DNA from 2 places in the Desulfomicrobium apsheronum genome. Region 2 is predicted to be linked to the other one. Evidence: predicted binding sites of a transcription regulator. Region 2 holds the regulator's gene; the other holds the start of a gene.
What was found. Region 2 encodes sigma-54, which starts transcription at its own class of promoters, with help from an activator protein. Its sites were predicted from a motif close to CTGGCACGGNNNNTGCTT; they were not measured.
Positions count from the first base shown of each region.

Region 1: a site for sigma-54 is predicted at 2,207-2,224, ahead of BMZ40_RS10775 (NifB/NifX family molybdenum-iron cluster-binding protein). Genes of this name have one in related genera too.

Region 1 covers NZ_FORX01000010.1:55,936-65,685, forward strand. The annotation lists gene BMZ40_RS10765 (MBL fold metallo-hydrolase) at 1-681, opposite strand, end outside; gene BMZ40_RS10770 (Mrp/NBP35 family ATP-binding protein) at 697-1,608, opposite strand; gene BMZ40_RS10775 (NifB/NifX family molybdenum-iron cluster-binding protein) at 1,649-2,182, opposite strand; gene BMZ40_RS10780 (sigma-54 interaction domain-containing protein) at 2,342-3,718, opposite strand; gene metK (methionine adenosyltransferase) at 3,824-4,993, opposite strand; gene ahcY (adenosylhomocysteinase) at 5,024-6,445, opposite strand; gene BMZ40_RS10795 (ArsR/SmtB family transcription factor) at 6,486-7,421, opposite strand; gene BMZ40_RS10800 (DciA family protein) at 7,545-8,027, shown strand; gene BMZ40_RS10805 (DUF2927 domain-containing protein) at 8,024-8,659, shown strand; tRNA gene BMZ40_RS10810 (tRNA-Gln) at 8,722-8,795, shown strand; tRNA gene BMZ40_RS10815 (tRNA-Glu) at 8,802-8,879, shown strand; gene BMZ40_RS10820 (Fic family protein) at 9,002-9,750, opposite strand, start outside.
Region 2 covers NZ_FORX01000006.1:76,852-86,601, forward strand. The annotation lists gene hypE (hydrogenase expression/formation protein HypE) at 1-622, shown strand, start outside; gene BMZ40_RS08140 (3'-5' exonuclease) at 624-1,157, shown strand; gene BMZ40_RS08145 (hypothetical protein) at 1,166-1,633, shown strand; gene BMZ40_RS08150 (manganese-dependent inorganic pyrophosphatase) at 2,166-3,086, opposite strand; gene BMZ40_RS08155 (hypothetical protein) at 3,177-3,701, opposite strand; gene BMZ40_RS08160 (PTS sugar transporter subunit IIB) at 3,882-4,346, opposite strand; gene BMZ40_RS08165 (PTS sugar transporter subunit IIA) at 4,349-4,759, opposite strand; gene rapZ (RNase adapter RapZ) at 4,772-5,659, opposite strand; gene BMZ40_RS08175 (PTS sugar transporter subunit IIA) at 5,684-6,133, opposite strand; gene hpf (ribosome hibernation-promoting factor, HPF/YfiA family) at 6,137-6,679, opposite strand; gene rpoN (RNA polymerase factor sigma-54) at 6,750-8,177, opposite strand; gene lptB (LPS export ABC transporter ATP-binding protein) at 8,284-9,006, opposite strand; gene BMZ40_RS08195 (LptA/OstA family protein) at 9,003-9,515, opposite strand; gene lptC (LPS export ABC transporter periplasmic protein LptC) at 9,531-9,750, opposite strand, start outside.

The DNA of each region.
Region 1 (9,750 bases), on a different contig from region 2:
CCGCTCCCGGCTGGCCGAGCCCAGGTGGAGACCGCCGATCACGGCGCGGATGCGGCTCTCGCCGGTGATCTCCCGCAGATGGGTGAGAGTGTTGATCAGGCCCGCGTGACAGCAGCCCAGGCAGACGATCAGCCCCTTGTCGGTGCTGATCCACAGGGCCTGGTCGTCGTCGACAGGGTCGGAACGCAGGCCATGGGGATCAAAATAGAACGGTCCCCCTGCGTCCTCGAAATCCGTCCACCTCGGAATGAAACCGCTCAGGCCGATCCCATCTCCGAGCAATTGCGCCCCGCCGTTCCAGAACATGCGCTCCACGGGCAGAGTTGCCAGGGCCCGCATCGAGAACATGGGCATGCGGATATCCCGGACCTCGCCGCCCGAGATGCTGTAGCGGGGCTCGGTCACGCCCGAATGGCAGTACACCCGCACTTTCGGCGCGGCCCCGAGCACCATGGGCACCGCGCCGGTATGATCGTAATGGCCATGGCTCAGGACCAGCGCGTCGGTGCGGCCCAGATCGATCCCAAGCGCATGGACGTTTTCGGCCAGGGCGGTGCCCTGGCCGGTGTCGAGCAAGATGTGCCCGTCGCCATGCTCTATCCACAAGGCGAAGCCATGCTCCGCCAGACATCCGAAGCCGGCCTGATTGTCGACCAGCACCGTCAGCACGGTCTTGTGCATGATGAATCTCCGTGATCAGGCATCCTGTTTGACGGTTGGCAGCTCCAAAAGCGGCGCGACAACACTGCGCATGAGTTCCGCCGTCGGGCTTGCGGCATGGTGCATGACAAACGCCTGCCCCATGTCACCGGCTTCGGCCACCATCGGATCGATGGGGATGGAACCGAGAAAGGGAACGCCCATGTCCTCGGCCATGAGCCGTCCGCCGCCGGAACGCAGGATATGGGTCAATTCTCCGCACTTGGGACACACGAATCCGCTCATGTTCTCGACCACGCCCAGCACCTTCATGCCGACCTGCGCGCAGAAAGTGATGGACTTGCGCACGTCCATGGCCGCCACGCGCTGCGGCGTGGTCACCACCACGGCTCCGTCGATGGGGTTGATGAGCTGACAGATGGACAGGGGCTCGTCGCCGGTGCCGGGAGGCGCGTCGATGATCAGGTAATCCAGATCGCCCCAGGCCACGTCCTTCAGAAATTGCTTGATGACGTTGCCCTTGACCGGACCGCGCCAGATGACCGCGTCGTCGGGATTGCGCAACAGAAAGCCCATGGACATGACCTTGAGGTGCCCAAGCTCCACCGGGACGAGGCCGTCGGGACCGGCTTCGATGTTCGCCCCTTCCAGGCCGAGCATGGTCGGCACGCTGGGGCCATGGATGTCGACATCGAGGAGTCCGACCTTCTTGCCCGCGAGCATGAGTCCCATGGCCAGGTTTACGGCCACGGTGCTCTTGCCCACGCCGCCCTTGCCGGACATGACCATGATCTTGTGCCCGATATGGCACAGCCGGGATTGCAGGGCCCGACGGTCCTCGAAATCCTGATCGTTCTCACCCAGCTCGCGCTTGGCCGCCGAGCAGCTGGAATCCTTGCATGAATCGCACGTACTGGCCCTGGGGGCGCTGTTTTCCATATTCTCCATTCAGTTACTCCACGATACGCGGTTAGTTGTTCAATTTTTTTCAAACGGCGGACGAACCGCCCTTGCCCGAATCCTTCTCCGGATCGCCACGCAAATCCCTGCCTCGCCTGTTGCGGATTCGCGCGCCGCCCGGCGCCCCCTCCGCCCAGCCCTCAGGGCTCCGAGGGCCCGAGCCCGGCCTTGCCGGGAATGGTTCCGGATCTGCCCTGCGTGACTGCTGCATGCCCCTTTGACGTCCAAAGCCCCTGCCTCGGCAGCCGGGCATGTCAAATCTTTCATCCAGATCGCCACGCTCCCAGGCCGTGATGACCCGTTCCAGATCACCGGTCACGAAACCGACAACCTTGATTCCTCCGGCCGCAAGGGCTTCTTGCATGGGCCTGGAAATGGCCCCGCAAATGAGCGTCCCAACATCCAGACGAAGCAGGTCCTCGGCCCTGTGCAAAGGCTCGCCGCGCGACAGGACATGCTCTTCCCGCTTACGGCCCCCTTCGGCCAACACAAGGATGCGCCCGCCGACGTCAAAGACCGGCGCGATACGATCCTGCCATTGATGCAAGGCAATGCGCGACATTATGGCTCCTCTTTCCCTCTTGCGAAGCATGAGGCGTGCCGCCGGACGGACGCATATGAAAAACGGATAATACACTGATAATAAAGAATATCATGCGAAAAAGAAAAAACATGGAGGGGCGCAAACGCACCACAAGGGAACAAATGAGTAGCACCATGGCTACTCTTTCGGGGAGGATCGGCCGTCGCGTTCGGGCAAGGCCATGCCGAGGCGCTTCATGCGCCGAAAGAGCGTGGTTTTGTGGATGCCCAGCTCGCGTGCCGCTGCCAGGCGATTGAAGTCGTTGCGCTCCAGAGCCGCGTGAATGGCCTGCCTGTCGAGCATGTCGTGCATGGCGCGGCCCTCGCCGAAGTGTCCACGAGGGGCCAGCAGGGTCAATTCGTCCGGCAGGTGGTCGATGTCGATACGCCCTTCGCCGCAAAGCACAAAGGCCCTCTCGATGCAGTTCTCAAGCTCCCGGATGTTGCCCGGCCAGTCATGCGCCATGAGCAGGGACAGGGCCTCGGTGCTGATGCCCGTGACCGTGCGCCCCTGGATGCGGTTCAGGCGGCGGATGAACTGCTCCACCAGCAGCGGCAGATCGTCCTTGCGCTCACGCAAAGGGGGCAACTCCAGCCGGATGACATTGATGCGGTAATAGAGGTCCTCGCGGAAATCACCGGCCCGAATCAGCTCCGCCAGATTGCGATTGGTGGCCACAATGACTCGGGCGTCGGTGGATTCGGTCCTGGAGGACCCCAGCGGTTCGAAGGTGCGCTCCTGCAATACGCGCAACAGCCGCACCTGCAGGGCCGGACTGATTTCCCCGATCTCATCCAGAAAAATCGTCCCGCCCCGGGCCTGGGCAAAACGGCCCAGCCGGTCGCGGTTTGCCCCGGTGTAAGCCCCGGCCTTGACCCCGAAGAGTTCGGACTCAAGCAATGTATCCGGCAGAGCCGCGCAGTTGACGGCGATGAAAGGTCCACCGGCATGAGCGCTCAGGGAATGGATGGTGCGGGCGAAGAGTTCCTTGCCGGTGCCGGTTTCCCCGGTGAGCAGGACCGTGCTGGGGCTGGCGGCGATGGCCGGCAGCATGGAGAAGAGCTTGTGCATGCGCGGACTGCGGCTGAAGAGCTCGCCGACATGGTAGCGGCCTTCAAGTTCGCGCTTCAATGCGTCGATTTCCGAAAGATCGCGGAATGTTTCGGCTCCGCCCATGACCTGGCCGTTCTCGTCGCGGAACACCGCCGTGGACACGCTGATGGGGATGCGTTCCCCTTGCGCCGTGATGATATATCCGCAGGTGCCGATGCGCGGCCTGCCGCTCGCAAGCGTATCCTGCAGGGGGCAGTTGTCGCCGCACAGGCTGGAACGGAAGACCTCGGAGCACAGGCGTCCGATGGCCTCGGAGCGGGGCACTCCGGTGATCTCTTCGGCGGCGCGATTGAAGGACGTGACGCGCCACTCAAGATCGACGGTGAACACCCCGTCGGAGATGCTCTCGAGGATGGCGTCCGTGGGCGTGCGCGTAGCGGGATTCTTTGTGGACGAGGACATGGCTTTTCTTGTCCCTCTCGGCAGGCTCGGTCAAGAGCGCATGAAAACAAAGAAGGGCGGAAAGGAGATGTTCCCTTCCGCCCCGCATGATGAATCAGGCCCGGTCTAAACCTTGGCGGCGGTCTTCAGGTCCGCGACGGCATCGGTAACTTCCCAGGGGAAGATGAAATCCTCGCGGCCGAAATGGCCGTAGCAGGCGCTCTTCCTGTAGATGGGCTGGATCAGGTTGAGTCTTTTGATGATGTAGTAGGGGCGCAGGTCGAAGACCGTGCGCACGGCCTTGGTCAGGACCTCATCCGGGACGACGCCCGTGCCCCCGGTGGTGACCAGCACGGAAACCGGCTCGGCCACGCCGATGGCGTAGGCGATCTGCACTTCGCAGGTGCCCGCCAGGCCCGCGGCCACGATGTTCTTGGCCACGTAACGGGCCATGTAGGCGCCGGAGCGGTCGACCTTGGACGGATCCTTGCCCGAGAAGGCGCCGCCGCCGTGGTTGCCCATGCCGCCGTAGGTGTCGTTGATGATCTTGCGTCCGGTCAGGCCGCAGTCGGCCAGGGGGCCACCAGCCACGAAACGGCCCGTGGTGTTGATGTAGATGCGGGTGTTCGCGTCCATCATGTCCGCGGGCATGACCTTGGCGATGACCTCGCGCTTGATGCCCTCGACGATTTCCTCGTAGGTCACCTCGGGGGTGTGCTGGGAGGAGACGACCACGTTGTCGATGCGCACGGGCTTGCCCTTGCGGTACTCGACGGAGACCTGGGTCTTGCCGTCGGGACGCAGGAAATTCAGGATGCCGGACTTGCGCACCTCCGCCAGACGGCGACTCAGGCCGTGGGCGTAGTAGATGGGCGCGGGCATGAGCGCGCTCGTCTCCGTGGTGGCGTATCCGAACATCATGCCCTGGTCGCCGGCGCCCTGATCCTCGGGCTTGGCGCGGTCAACGCCCATGGCGATGTCCGGGGACTGCTTGTCGATGGAGGACAGCACCGCGCAGGTGTTGGCGTCAAAGCCCATGTCGGAGCTGACATAACCGATCTCGCGCACCGTGGAGCGCACAATCTCGGGCAGGTCGGCATAGGCTTCGGTCGTGATCTCACCGGCGATGACGGCCATGCCGGTGGTGACCAGGGTCTCGCAGGCCACGCGGGAGCGGGGATCCTGGGCCAGCAGGCAGTCCAGCACGGCGTCGGAGATCTGGTCCGCGATTTTATCGGGGTGTCCCTCGGTCACGGACTCGGACGTAAACAGATAATGATCGGCATTGAGAATCATGAAAAATCTCCTTCTTGCATGGGGAGGTTGTTAATAGCGGTAATGATCGGGCTTGTACGGACCGGTCACGGGCACTCCGATGTAATCGGCCTGCTCCGTGGACAGGGTCTCAAGCTCCACGCCCAGACGCGCCAGATGCAGGCGGGCCACTTCCTCGTCCAGAATCTTGGGCAGAATCATGACCTGCGGGGGATAATCGTTCTTGGCCAGATCGAGCTGGGCCAGAACCTGGTTGGTGAAGGAGTTGGACATGACGAAGCTGGGGTGGCCGGTGGCGCAACCCAGGTTCACCAGCCGGCCTTCGGCCAGGATGATGAGGCTCTTGCCGGAAGGCAGGGTCCATTTGTCCACCTGCGGCTTGACCGTGACCTTGGTGCAGCCCGGGGTATCTTCCAGGAAGCCCATGTCGATCTCGTTGTCGAAGTGGCCGATGTTGCAGATGATGGCCTCGTCCTTCATGGTCAGCATGTGCTCGCCGCGCACGACATGGTAATTGCCGGTGGCCGTGACGAAGATGTCCGCTTCCTGGCAACCCTTGACCATGGTCGTGACCTCGTAGCCTTCCATGGCCGCCTGCAGCGCGCAGATGGGGTCAACCTCGGTGATGAGCACGCGCGCACCGAAGCCGCGCATGGACTGGGCGCAGCCCTTGCCTACGTCGCCGTAGCCGCAGACCAGCACGACCTTGCCCGCGACCATGATGTCCGTGGCCCGCTTGATGCCGTCGGCCAGGGATTCGCGGCAACCGTAGAGGTTGTCGAACTTGGACTTGGTTACGGAGTCGTTGACGTTGAAGACCGGGAAAAGCAGCTCGCCGTTCTTGGCCATCTGATAGAGGCGATGCACGCCGGTGGTGGTCTCCTCGGACACGCCACGGATGCGGGCGGCGATCTTCGTCCACTTCTGGGGATCGGCCTTGGCGCTGACGATGAGCCGGTCGAGCACGCAGCGGAATTCCTTGTTGTCCGTGGTCCGAGAGAGCAGGGACGGATCCTTCTCGACCTTCACGCCTTCGTGCACGAGCAGGGTCGCATCCCCGCCGTCATCGACGATGAGGTCCGGACCAGTGCCGTCGGGCCAGGTCAGGGCCATCTCCGTGCACCACCAGTAATCTTCCAGGGTCTCGCCCTTCCAGGCGAAAACCTTGGCCAGGCCCTGCTCGACAATGGCGGCCGCAGCATGGTCCTGGGTGGAAAAAATGTTGCAGGAGGCCCAGCGCACATCCGCTCCCAGAGCGTGCAGGGTCTTGATGAGCATGGCCGTCTGGATGGTCATGTGCAGGCTGCCGGTCACGCGCAGGCCCTTCAGGGGCTTTTCGCTGCCGTACTTGTCGATGAGCGCCATAAGTCCGGGCATTTCGCGTTCGGACAGCTGCATTTCCTTGGATCCCCAATCGGCCAGACTCATGTCGGCGACCTTGTGATCAAGCTTTGGGTCAATGGGTAACGTCATGGTATCTCCTTTCCTTGGCTGTGGCCGTGGCCACCTGATGTTAAACTGAAAATTCTTCCCGGCGGGCGGTGATGACCATGAGGGTCAGCCCCAGATTGACGGGGTGTCGCTCGCAGCTCAGCTCCTGGAACCCGGCCTTCTCCATCCACGACTGCAGGTCGTCCGGGGAAAAACCGAGCCAGCGGTCGCCGTAGCGCGTGCGCAGGGTTTCGTTGTCGTGCAGCAGAAAATCCACCAGCACCGCCTGTCCTCCGGGGCGGACCACCCGGCCCATCTCGGCGATGCCGTCCTGGGGCGCGGCCAGATGGTGCAGCACCAGCGACATTATGGCCGCGTCCGCTTCTCCGTCGCGCAGGGGCAGATGTTCGAGGTCGCCGATGCGCAGGCTGACCTCAAGCCCCTCGGGCAGGAGCTTGGCCGCCGCGTCGAGCATGCGCGCAGAGTTGTCCACGCCGATGACGCATCCCGCTGCTCCGGCCAGATGCCCAAGCAGAAGGCCTGGGCCGCACCCCAGATCGACCACAGTACCCCGCTGCGTCTCGGCGGCGGCAAGGCGCTTCATGATGGCCGGCCCAAGCGCGAAATCGCCGAGCATTTCGCGGCTCAGGCGGTTCCAGTCCGAAGCGATGCCGTCAAAAAAGTGGGTCGTTGAGCGACGGCGATCGTTCAGGACCTGTGCGGCGCGGTCCAAATCCTGACGGTGCTCGGGCAAATCCTTGAGTCCTTCCAGCACGGCCGCAAGCAATGCGCGAGAGCCGTTGGCCGATGAAGACGAGTAGAAGGCCCACAAGCCATGGCGTTGGCAAGCCACCAGCCCGGCGTCCATGAGGATTTTCAGATGCCGCGAGATACGCGACTGGCCCATGTCCAGAACCTGCACGATCTCACCCACGTTGAGCTCGTGGGCGGCGAGCACGCCGATGAGGCGAAGCCTGGTTTCATCGGCCAGGGCCTTGGTCTGGGTCAGTAGTTTCATGAGTGGCGCATGTGGTTATTTTTATATATCAAGATATCCTGATATAGGCACGCCTACATGCCCGCCGTGCAAAGGTCAAGAACCAGTCTTGCCTGGCACCGGCAAGACGGTTACTTAATAAAGATGCATCAAAGACAAAAGAAAGTCCGCTCCGCGTCCGAGGCGCTCGGCACGGTCCTCGGCACGCCGGAGGCCGCCCTGGAGCTGGCCATTGCCCGGTTGTGGAGACACTGGCCCGAAATTCTCGGGGCGGAAATCGCCGAAATGATCCGCCCCCTGGGACACCGTAAAACCACCATGCTTCTTGGCGCGACCAACTCCATGGTCATGCAGGAATTTTCCTATTTCGCGCAAAATATCCTGGACAAGGCCAACGGCTTTCTGGGCAACGCCTATTTTCAGAAGGTGCAGATCGAGCTCATGGCCGGCCGACCAGCCCTGGATCAATCCTTGCTCCCAAAATTTCCGCCCCGCCCCGAGCCCCCCAAACCCGACATCCTCGGCAACCTTTTGCCCTGCATGGACCCGTCTTCGCCCGTGACGTCCTGCTACCGAGCCTACGTCAGGCATTTCCGCCCGGACCTCGAAATCCCGGAGGACGAATGAACAGACACGCGCTCTTTCTTGTCATCATTGCCCTGCTGTTCCTGCCCACGCAGGTTCGGGCAGACACGGACGCGGTCCTGCGCGACTACATCCCAAGCGGCAAAATCACGCGCTTTGAGGAACCGGTGCTCTTCTGGATCGGCGGCAAGGATCGCCTTGAAGGACAATATTATATTGATACCGTCGTGAACGAAGTGCGACGCATCATCCCCCAGCTGTCCTTCAAACAGGTCTCTTCCATGAACCAGGCCAACGTCCGTTTTTTTCTGACCGACTCAAAGGAAGAATGGCAGGCGACAGTGAGCAAAAGCGCCCAGGGCATGGCGGGCTGGCAGGAGATAGGAGATCTCATCCGGGGCTTCACGCTACTGGCCTCGAATAACGGGGTCATCAGAAAGGCGGACATCGCCCTGCATCTGAACTTTCAGACCTCGGGCGGCCAGAAGCTCTGGATCGTCCGCCACGAACTCATGCACGCCCTGGGCATCATGACCCACCCGAAGGCAACCGTCGACACGGTCCTCAACTCCAGACAGGCGCAGGAAGAAAAAAACAGCATCTTTTCGGACTCCGACATCCTTGTCCTCAAAACCATTTACAGCCCAAATCTTGCCCCGGGCGGTTCCTGGTAAGAGTCGCCGTTTTTCCGATCTTGACAGCCCGGACCTCTTTCCCTAATGAGACTTTTCGCTGCTGGGCGATCGTTCAACGGTAGGACAGCGGACTCTGACTCCGTCAATCTTAGTTCGAATCTAAGTCGCCCAGCCACCATGCGTCCCCATCGTCTAGCTAGGTCCAGGACACCGGCCTTTCACGCCGATAACAGGGGTTCAAATCCCCTTGGGGACGCCACATCAGCACAAAATCGGGACACGCTCCCGCCCCCCGGAGGTTCCGGGAAACACCCCCTAGGCCCCGCGCGAAAGCACGGGGCTTTTTCTTTCCGTCCATTCAAATCGTGTAACCCTGCTATTTCAGCCAAGCCTATACCACACCCCCCGGCCTTGCCCCTGCATGACAAGATGCCTGTTCTGCACCAGCTTGCGGAAATGATCTTTCAAGGTGTTCCGGCTGACCCCTGTCAGGATGACCATTTCTTTCAGCGTGACCCGACCATGTTCGCGGGCGTGTTCCAAAATACGCAGGGAAAGTTCCGGCAACGCGGCCAGCAGCAGATGCTCTTTCTCTAGCTTCTTTTCCAACCTTTTCATTTGTTGATGCAGGGCACGTAAAAAAAACAGAATCCAGGGCTGCCAGTTGGGGTTCTCTGTGCGAATGGTTGTTTGCGTCTGACGCAGGGCAAGGTAATAGCCTTCCTTGCTGTTCTCGATAACGCTTTCAAGCGAACTGTACGGCGTGTATGAATAACCGCAGCGTAGCAGAAGAAGCGTGGTCAGAATGCGTGATAAGCGCCCATTACCATCTTGAAATGGATGGATCGCCAGAAAAGTTACGGCAAAGACACCCATGACCAACAAAGGATGCAGCTTTTTGGTTTCCAGTGCGTGATTTGTCCACTCGACCAAATCACGCATGAGGCGAGGAGTATCAAAGGGAGCGGCTGTTTCAAAAACGATACCTATTTGTTGCCCCTTCTCATCAAAGGCGGCGACGTTGTTCGGGGATGTTTTGTAATTGCCTCGATGGCGTTCGTCTTTATCGCTGTGGCGCAGCACGTCCCGGTGCAGTTGGCGAATGTAGTTTTCAGTCAGGGGAATGTGTT
Region 2 (9,750 bases):
GGTCGTGCCCAAGGGCACGGTGGACAAAATTTTCATCAACACCACGGGCATCGGCGAAATCTTCGTGGCCGAGGCCCCGAACGGGCACCGGGCAGCGCCCGGAGATGCGATCCTGATCAGCGGTTTCATGGGCGACCATGGCCTCGCGATCCTGTCCAAACGCGAGGGACTGACCTTCGAGGCCCCCGTGCTTTCGGACTGCGCCTCGCTCAATCACCTCATCGTGCGTCTGCTTGAGGCCATCCCCGAGGTGCATGTGCTGCGCGACCCCACCCGAGGCGGTCTGGCCACGACCCTCAACGAAATTGCCGGACAGTCGGGCGTGGAGTGCCGGATTTTCGAGTCGCAGATCCCGGTTCGTCCGGAGGTCAGCGGTGGGTGCTCCTTTTTGGGCCTTGATCCGCTGTATCTGGCCAATGAGGGCAAGTTTATCTGCATCCTGCCCCAGGAACACGCCGAGGCGGCCCTGGCCATCATGCGCTCCGACCCGCTCGGCGCGGACGCGGTGCAGATCGGCAACGTCCGGGGCGAACACCCCGGCAAGGTCGTGCTGGAAACGCCCCTCGGCGGAACCCGGCTCATGGATATGCTCGAAGGCGAACAGCTGCCGCGCATCTGCTGATATGAACGCTTTCCCGGCCTACGTGGCCATCGACTTCGAAACGGCGGATTCGCGTCGCGACAGCGCCTGCGCCGTGGGCCTGACCAAGGTCCGCGGCGGCGAGATCGTGGACAGGCTCTACGGCCTGATCCGCCCGCCGCGTTCGCGCTTTTCGCCGTTTTGCGTGAACGTGCACGGCATTCACTGGTCCGACGTCAAGGACGCTCCGCCTTTCCGGGAATTCTGGATCGAGCACGCCCAGTTTCTGGAGGATGCGGATTTTCTGGCCGCGCACAACGCCAGCTTCGATCGCTCGGTGCTCGGCGCGTGTTGCACCATGGCCGGTTTGCCCGCCCCAACCCTGCCTTTTGTTTGTACCGTGGATCTGGCCCGCAACCAGTGGAACCTGCGCCCGACCAAATTGCCGGACGTGTGCCGCTATTTGGGGCTTAATCTCAATCATCATCATGCCGGGTCCGACGCCGAGGCCTGCGCCCGCATCGTCATGGCTGCCGTGGCGCAGAATCCCCGCTGTCTGGCTTCTTTCGGATTATAGGAGAACACATGTCTTTGTCCCAGGCCCAGATGCGGGCCCATATCTTCCTGATCATCCTCGATAAATTTTCCGGCAGCGCCGAGCGACGTCAGGAAGCCCTGGCCGAATACTTCATGGTGACCATGCCCAATGTCCCGGAGGACGCAGCGCGCCGTCTGGCGGAACTGATCCCGGATCTCATGCCCGAACTGTATTCCAAATGGATCGGCGAGTTTGCCGAGCGCCTTTTCGAGACGGTGCCTGACGAACAGTTGCAGCACCTGTGCGACGGCACTGTGGAAAACAACGCGGCCCTGGGCCTGGTTTTTCTCATGTTCATGGAATCGGAGCGCATGGAGACGCAGACCGAGGACGATCTGCGGGAATACGCACGCAAGCATTCCGGCGCGGACGACATGGGCGATCTGGTGGCGGAATATTTGCGCGGAAAAGTCGCGGCCCTGCGGGCGGATGTAGGCGGGAAGAAAGTACAATAGAAGGCTGATGGATGTTGGCTGGTCGGAGGGCGGTGCGTGGCGGTTGGCCCGCACAGGGGCCGCCGAAACTCCTTCGCGGGCCTCGTAGAGTTGAATCATCGCTGCTGTCGGACACACACCGATTTTCAAGCGGTCTGCGCTGATTCAACAAACGATGCCTGGCTCAGTCAGACAGTCGGCGCCCCCTGTGCGGGCCAACCGCCACACCCCGCGCTGAATGCCTGATTAGGAGTGTTCTTCAATAGCTGTGTAGGCGTCCGGGATAAGTCAACGCCTTGCTCCCTGCCTCGATGTCATTCCCGCGAAGGCGGGAATCCATGTATTTGGTTGCACGGGAAGCAAGATGGATTTCCGCCTTCGCAGGAATGACGCGTAGATTCGCGGTTCTCTCTTCACCGTCAGCGTCAACCGCGAATGAATGCCTTTCGGCCGCGCCTCTCCGCGCAACAATACGGAAAGAAACACCAGCCCGAAATCAAAAAGCCCGCCCAGGCGAACCTGGACGGGCTTCTTTCATTCAAAGAGCCAAGATTTAGGCGAAAGCCTTTTCGAACTTGGGCACTACGTCCTTTTTGCGGGACATGACCTTGGGCAGCCATGCCTTTCCGTCCACAGGCTTGACGCCGAAGGCCTTCTCGACCACGGCGGCGTCGTCGGAGGCGATCAGGATCTCGGAGCCTTCCTTCATGATGTCGGTCAGCAGCAGGAATATGGAGTGGTTGCCCTTCTCGGCCTTCAGTGCGGCGATGTCGGCGGCCAGGTCACCCTTGACGGCGTCGAGGATGGACAGGTCGACCACTTCCAGCTGGCCGATGCCAACCTTGGTGCCGTTCATGTTGAAGTCCTTGTAGTCGCGCAGAACCAGCTCGCGGGCCGGGGTGCCTTCAACGGCGGACTTGACCTTGAACATTTCCATGCCCAGGGCGGCCAGGTCGGCGATACCGGCGATCTTGCCCAGTTCGGCGGCAGCTTCCTTGTCGGCCGGGGTGCAGGTCGGGGACTTGAAGATGACGGTGTCGCTCAGGATGGCGCAGAGCATGATGCCGGCGATGTTCTTGGGAACTTCGATGCCGTGGAACTTGTACATGGCGGTCAGGACGGTGGCGGTACAGCCAACGGGCCAGATCCAGCATTCCAGGGGGCTGGAGGTGGTCAGATCACCCAGCTTGTGGTGATCGACGATGCCCAGGACTTCAGCCTGCTTGATGTCGTCAGGCAGCTGAGCCAGGTCGGAGGTGTCGACCAGAAAAACTTTTTCACCGGCATATTCGGTCTTCACGGCAGGAGCGGCAACGCCGAACTTGTCGAGGATGAACTTGGTCTCGGGGGCCAGTTCGCCCTGGGCGGTCGGGGTGCAGGCTACGCCGAGCTTGCTCTTCAGGTCGGCCAGCGCGATGGCGCTGCAAACGGTATCGGAATCGGGATTCTTGTGACCAAAAACATAAACGGACATGGTATTCCTCCTACAAGGGTTTATTGGCGAACAAAGACATTGTGCGAAATATCACAATTATTCGCGGCTGCCAAGAGAGAACATTGGAGGTCACAGGCCAAGGATGACGCCAAGGATCACGCTGACGGCGACCAAAGCGTAGGCCTTGCGTATACGCAGGGCGAGAATGGCACCGGCGCAGGCAGCGATCCAGAGCATGGTCCAGGTCGGTTGCGGGCCGCCTGAAATCCAGGGTTGAAGTGCTTTCAAACCGACCAGAAGGGGCACCAGGCAGAGCGCGAGGACCGAAAAATTGAGCAGCAGGATTTCGACCAGGGCCCTGCCGGTAAGCCGGTGCGGTGCGAAGGCGTTTATGTTGCCCTTGCGGTTCCAGGTCAAAAGTTGGTTGTAGCCGGCATTCTGCCGTGTGCGGTAGAGTTGTTCGATCCACGCTCCAAGGTAGGCCAGGGGCAGGGTCGCGATGACGACAAGCACGGTGGTGCGCATGTCGGCATCCGGCAGGCAGGCCAGAATGGTCAGGGTGCCGATCAGGGAGAGAAGGGCCTGGGGCGGGATGTAGGTTCCGGCTGGAAACAGATCGAGCCAGAGCAGCTCGAAAAAAATGCCCGCGCTCAAGGCCGGCTGGAGTTTGAAGGTCAGTCCCGCCCAGAGCAGGGCGGCGAAAAGCGGACGATGAACAAAGCCGAGGTCAATGGCGACCCGGGTCAGGGACAGGAGGGCAAAAAAAAACTTCCTCCGGCCAGCAGGATGAGATCGTGAGTGTCGATCATGCCGATTTGATTCGAGAAGTATTCATCACAGGTTAATCTTGGTCGTTGCCGAAGGCACGCAGCGGAAATCGATCTCCACGCCGTGCTCCTTGAAATATTTCAGACAGGAGCGGTCTTCCGCTCCCAGGGCGATGTGTTCGCACACCTGCTCCTTGCCCGGTCCGTAATGCAGATTGCCGATGTTGACCAGGGAAAAGGACAGCCCGGCCATGTGCGCGGCCTTGGCATCGGCGCAGTCGGAAAAGAGGATCAGGACATGCTGATCCGGATCGTTCTTGCGTACGTTGCGCAGCATCGAAGCGACCTCCGAGACTTGGCAGCACAAAAAGGAGATGCCGCTTGGCACTGCCAGGCTCATGATTTCCTGCCGCAATTCGTCGGCGGCGAGGTCGTCGTTGGCGACCAGCAGGGTCTTGGCCCTGATGTGCGGAAGCCAGGCCTCGATGATCTGGCCATGCACAAGGCGGTTGTCGATGCGGAACCAGATCACGGCTAAGCCTCGGTGATTTTGCGGGTCAATACTTCGCCGGCGACAACGATGCCTTGAATGGCCGCGTTCTTGGCGTCCTGGGCGAGTTTGGACAGATCCTGGGTGCGCATGCCCAGAACCCTGAGCAGCATGGGCAGGTTCGCCCCGGACAGGACGTCGACCTTGCCCGGCTGAAGCAGAGACAGGCTGATGTTGGACGGCGTGCCGCCGAACATGTCGGTCAGGATGATGACGCCGTCACCCGTTTCCATCTGCTTGACGGTGTACTTGAGGTCCGAAAGCAGGGCGCTCATTTCCACGGTTCCTTCCACGGCTATGTGGGCACACTGTTCCTGCGGCCCTAAAATCGTCTGGGCCGCTTCAAGCAGATATTTGCCAAACTGGCCATGGGTCACCACGATCACTCCAACCATTACTCCTCCAGATTATCCAAGACTGAAATGCCGATGTTCGACAGATACGTTGAAGCCCTGTTCGCCCAGATGTGCCAGAACGGCCTCGGTCACGGCCACGGACCTGTGGCGGCCGCCCGTGCATCCGAAAGCCATGGTCAGGCGGTAACGCCCTTCCAGCGCATAAAGCGGCAGGGTGAAATCAAGAAATTCCAAAAGCCGACGCAGGTATTCGCGCCCGGGGTTGCTGTCCAGCACGTACCGGGCGATGGCTTCGTCTTTTCCGGACATGGGGCGCAGGGCCTCGTCGAAATAGGGGTTGGGCAGGAAGCGCAGGTCCGTAACCATGTCCGCCTCGGCCGGGGCCCCGTACTTGAAGCCAAAAGAGATGAGATGCACGCGCATGCCCTGGCTGCGGGAAGAGAGACTCTCCCACTTGTCCTGAATGACCCTTCTTAGATCGTGCACCGAATAATGCGACGTGTCGATGACCAGATCAGCCTGGGCGCGGATGGGTTCCAGTATTTCCCGTTCCCGCTCCAGCGCCCCCTCCAGCCCCAAGTTGCCCGAGGCCAGGGGATGCGGACGGCGGGTGGTGGCGTATCTGCGCAGCAGGATCTGGTTGGAGGAATCCGTGAAGAGAATGGTCGGCCGCACGGAAAACTTCTGGACATCAAGCAGCACTTCCTTCCACTGACCCACAAAGTCGGGTTGGCGCAGATCCATGCCCATGGCCAGCCCGGGGTAGTCCTTGGCGGAGGAGTTGAAGAACAGTTCGATGAGCGCCGGAGCCATGCGCGCCGGAAGTCCGTCCACGCAGAAAAAGCCCATGTCTTCAAAGACCTTGAGCGCCGTGCTTTTGCCTGAACCGGACATGCCGGAGACAATGACCACGTTTTTCTGTTCAGGTTGAGGCTGCATGGGGATACTCCGAATGCGTTCGTGCTAGACGGTCTGCAGCAGATGCCACAGTCCTTCCTGACCGGGGGAATTGGCAAAGGCCTGGCGGAACGATCCGTCTTTGAGCAGGCGGGAAACCGTGGCCAGGAGTTTCAAATGCAGGCCAACCACGTTTGAAGGAGCCAGCACCGTGAAAAAGATGCTGGCCGGCTTGTGGTCCAGGCTGGCAAAATCCACGCCTTCGTGGCTGCGGCCGACAATGACCAGAACCTGATCGATGCTGTCCAGCTTGCCATGAGGGATGGCGATGCCGTCTCCGATGCCGGTGGTCCCGAGCATTTCCCGGTCCATGAGGACCTGGGTCACGCGCTTGGGGTCAAGATCGGGGTATTTGGTCGACAGCGTCGAAACGAGTTCGGCCAGGACCTCGGTTTTGGTCCTGGCCGAGAGGTCGGAGATGATCAAATCCTTGTCCAGGTATTCAGCAAGCTTCATTCCCTATACCCCGGGGTCGATCAAACCGAAATCGCCGGTTTTGCGTCGGTAAATGACATTGATCCTTTCGCTTTCGGCGTTGAGGAATACGAGGAATTCGTTGTCCGAGCTTTCAAGCTGCAGCGCTGCTTCTTCAACGATCATGGGCTTGGGCGAGAAGTCATCGGTTTTTTGGATGACGGGCTTGCGCCTGGTGTCCGCGTCGTCGTCAAAACTCGCGGCGTCCATGCGGGGGCTGTCGCTGCCGCCCTTGCGTCGGCTCTTGTCCTTATCGCGGGTCTTGCGCATCTGGGCTTCAAGCTTGTCCCAGACGAGGTCGACGGTGGAGTACATGTCCTCGCTGTCTTCGCGGGCGGAGATATGCACGTTCTTTCCAGTCAGCACTATATCGGCGACATGCCGGAATTTCTCCACTTCGAGATTGACCTGCAGCTCAGCGTCGGGGGTGCCGGCCATGAATTTGGCGAGCTTGCCGAAGCGGTCCTTGGCGTATTTGCGCAGATGGTCGGAAGGATCGAAGTTTTTGAAATTGAAGGTAATCCTCATGGAAGCCTCCTCGATTGTTGAGGGTCAGCCCTTTTTGCCGTCCGAAAGGGGCGGCCCAAAGGGCGGGATATCAAAAAACCTGTTTTCGCTTTGATGAGGAATCGATCCCCAGCACCGCGCGATATTTGGCCACTGTTCGCCGGGCGATGTTCACATCCAGCCGTTCCTTCAGCACCGAAGCGATTTTTTCATCGCTGTAGGGGTGCTTCGGGTCTTCCTCGCTGACCATTTTCTTTATGATGGCCTTGACCGATTCGGATCCGACCTGGGTTCCATCATCCATTTCCAGCGCGGAATTGAAGAAAAATTTCAGTTCCATGATGCCGTGCGGGGTGGCCACGTATTTGTTCGTGGTGATCCGGCTGACCGTGGACTCGTGCATTTCGATGTCATCGGCTACATCCTTGAGGATGAGCGGTTTGAGCTTGGTCACCCCGTGTTCAAAAAAGCCCCGCTGAAACCTGACAATGCTTTCAACCACTTTATATAATGTTCTTTGCCTTTGGTGCAAGCTCTTCATGAGCCACATGGCGGAGCGCATCTTGTCGTGCAGATATTCACGGTCCGGGCCTTTGACGGCCAGGTGCATGTCGTCCATGTAGTACGGGCTGAGCTGCAACTTGGGCAGGCCGTCGTCGTTCATGACGATGACGAAATCCCCTTCGTATTCGTACACGAAAACATCCGGGCTGACATATATGGTGCTCTCGCTGCCGTAACTGGCGCCCGGCATGGGGTCCAGGGACTGGATTATGTCCAGATAGGCCTTGAGATCCTCCATCTGGATCTTGAACTTGCGCAGGAGCGGTTTGTAGCGGCGCTTTTCGATGTCTTCGAGATGTTCCCCCACCAGGGAGATCAGGATGGGATCGTCCTGGCCCAGCATTTCCAGCTGGATGAGCAGGCATTCCCGAGGAGAGCGCGCGGCCACGCCCACGGGATCGAAGCGCTGCAGACGATGCAGCATGGACTCCACCAGGGCCAGGGGAGAGAGCGTCTCGGAGGCGATGTCCTCGGCGGTGCTCATCAGGTAGCCCTGGGAATCGAGGTTGCCGATGATGGCCTCGCCGATCATCTCCTCTTCTTCGGTGATGTTGGACAGACAGAGCTGCCACAGCAGATGACCATCCAGGGAAGGCTTGCCCGAGAGCCTGGCCTCGTAGGACATCATCTCCTCAAGGGCCTCGGTCTCCTTGAACTGCACTTGCTTGGCGGTGCTTGAAAAATCGCCGAGGTAGTTTTCCCAGTCCGCGTTGCGCATCAGCTCCGCGTCTTCGTAGGAAGTTTCCGGGCGTGTTTCTGCCGGAGCCTGGATTTCGTGCTCTTCTGAAATTTCCTTGACCCCCTCCTCAAGCATGGGGTTCTCAAGCAACTCCTGCTGAACGGCTTCGAGAAGCTCGAATCTGGAGAGCTGAAGCAGCTTGATGGCCTGCTGCAGCTGCGGTGTCATGACCAGCTGCTGCGTCAGCTTGAGGTTTTGTCGGAGTTCAAGGCCCATAATTGATTTGGTTTCACCGTGTCAGAGGATTGCAGGCTAAAAAACTACCCAGTAACGAATCTGCCATAAAGCTTAGGTCCTGGCAATCCTTGGAAAATCGTGTCCGCTAGAGGCTGAATCCTTCACCGAGGTAAACCTTGCGCGCACCCGGGTCGGCGACGATCTCTTCCGGGCTGCCGTTCAGGATGATGCGGCCGTCGTGGACAAGGTACGCACGGTCGCAGATCTGGAGCGTTTCGCGAACATTGTGGTCGGAGATGAGCACGCCGATGTTCTTGTCGCGAAGGTCCCGGATGATGGCCTGGATGTCGTCCACGGCCAGGGGATCGATGCCGGCGAAGGGTTCGTCCAGGAGGATGAATTTTGGATTCTGGATCAGGGCGCGGGCAATTTCCAGCCTGCGGCGTTCTCCGCCGGACAGAAAGGCGGCCAGCTGTCCTTCAAGGCGGGTGATCCCCAGTTCATCGAGCAGCCTGTCCGCCGTGTGCTTTTGCTCGTCGCGTGAGAATCCCGAATATTCGAGAATCAGTTGCAGGTTCTGACGCACGGTCAGTTTGCGAAAGATTGAGCTTTCCTGCGGCAGGTAGCTCATGCCCGCGCGGGCCCTTTTGTGCAGGGGCCAGCGGGTTATGTCCTGGCCGTCCAGGAGGACCTGTCCCCGCGTGGGCCGCACGATGCCCGCGAGCATGTAGAAGGTGGTCGTCTTGCCTGCCCCGTTGGGCCCCAGGACGCCAACCACTTCGCCCTGGCTCACGTCAAGCTCGATGTCGTGCACGACATCCCTGGCTCCGTAACGCTTGGCCAGATTCTGACCGGTCAGGGTGGTCACTGCCCAAGCCCCTGGTTGCCGGCGGGAGTGTTGAAGATGGCCTCGACCCGTCCCTTGCCGCCCAGGACCTCGCTGCGGTTTTCCTTGATGTAGAGCTTTATGACCTCGCCTTGGATCTTGTTGGCGCCTTCCATGAGCATGGGGCTGTCTTCCATGGTCAGTAGGTCCTTGTCGGCTTCGTAGGTGGCCTTTCCGCAGGTGCCGGTGCGGCCCTTGTCCGCTTTTATGCGCACGTTGCCCTTGGCGATGATTTTCTTGATGGCTCCCTGCTCGTCAGGCACGCTCTGGGTGGCGTTCTTGGCGCCATCCTTTTTTTCCAGCAGCACGGTCAGCGTGTCGGACCAGAGCTGGATGTCCTGACGAATGACATACACGGAGCCGGTGAAAATCACTTGGTCCCCTTTCTGGGTGTAGGTCATGGTGTCGGAAGTGATCTTGACCGGGACGGTCTCGGCCGCCCAGAGAGGCGTCGCACAGGCGAGGAAGAGAAGAATTATGAGTGAACGCATTTGGTAACCCGCTTGTCAGTTCATGATGACCTGGACGTTGCCTTGGGCCAGGAAGTCCCCTGTGTCCAGAAAATATGTCAGGGTGTCCGAGCGGCCCTGCATGGATTCGCCAGTCAGTTCAACCGTGCCGCCGAGCACGAGTGTGCGGTTTTGTCCTGTGTAGTCAAGGGTCTCGGAGCGCATCTCGTATTGGCCCTGGGTGCCGTTGACCCCATCCCACATTCTGGCCCGGTCC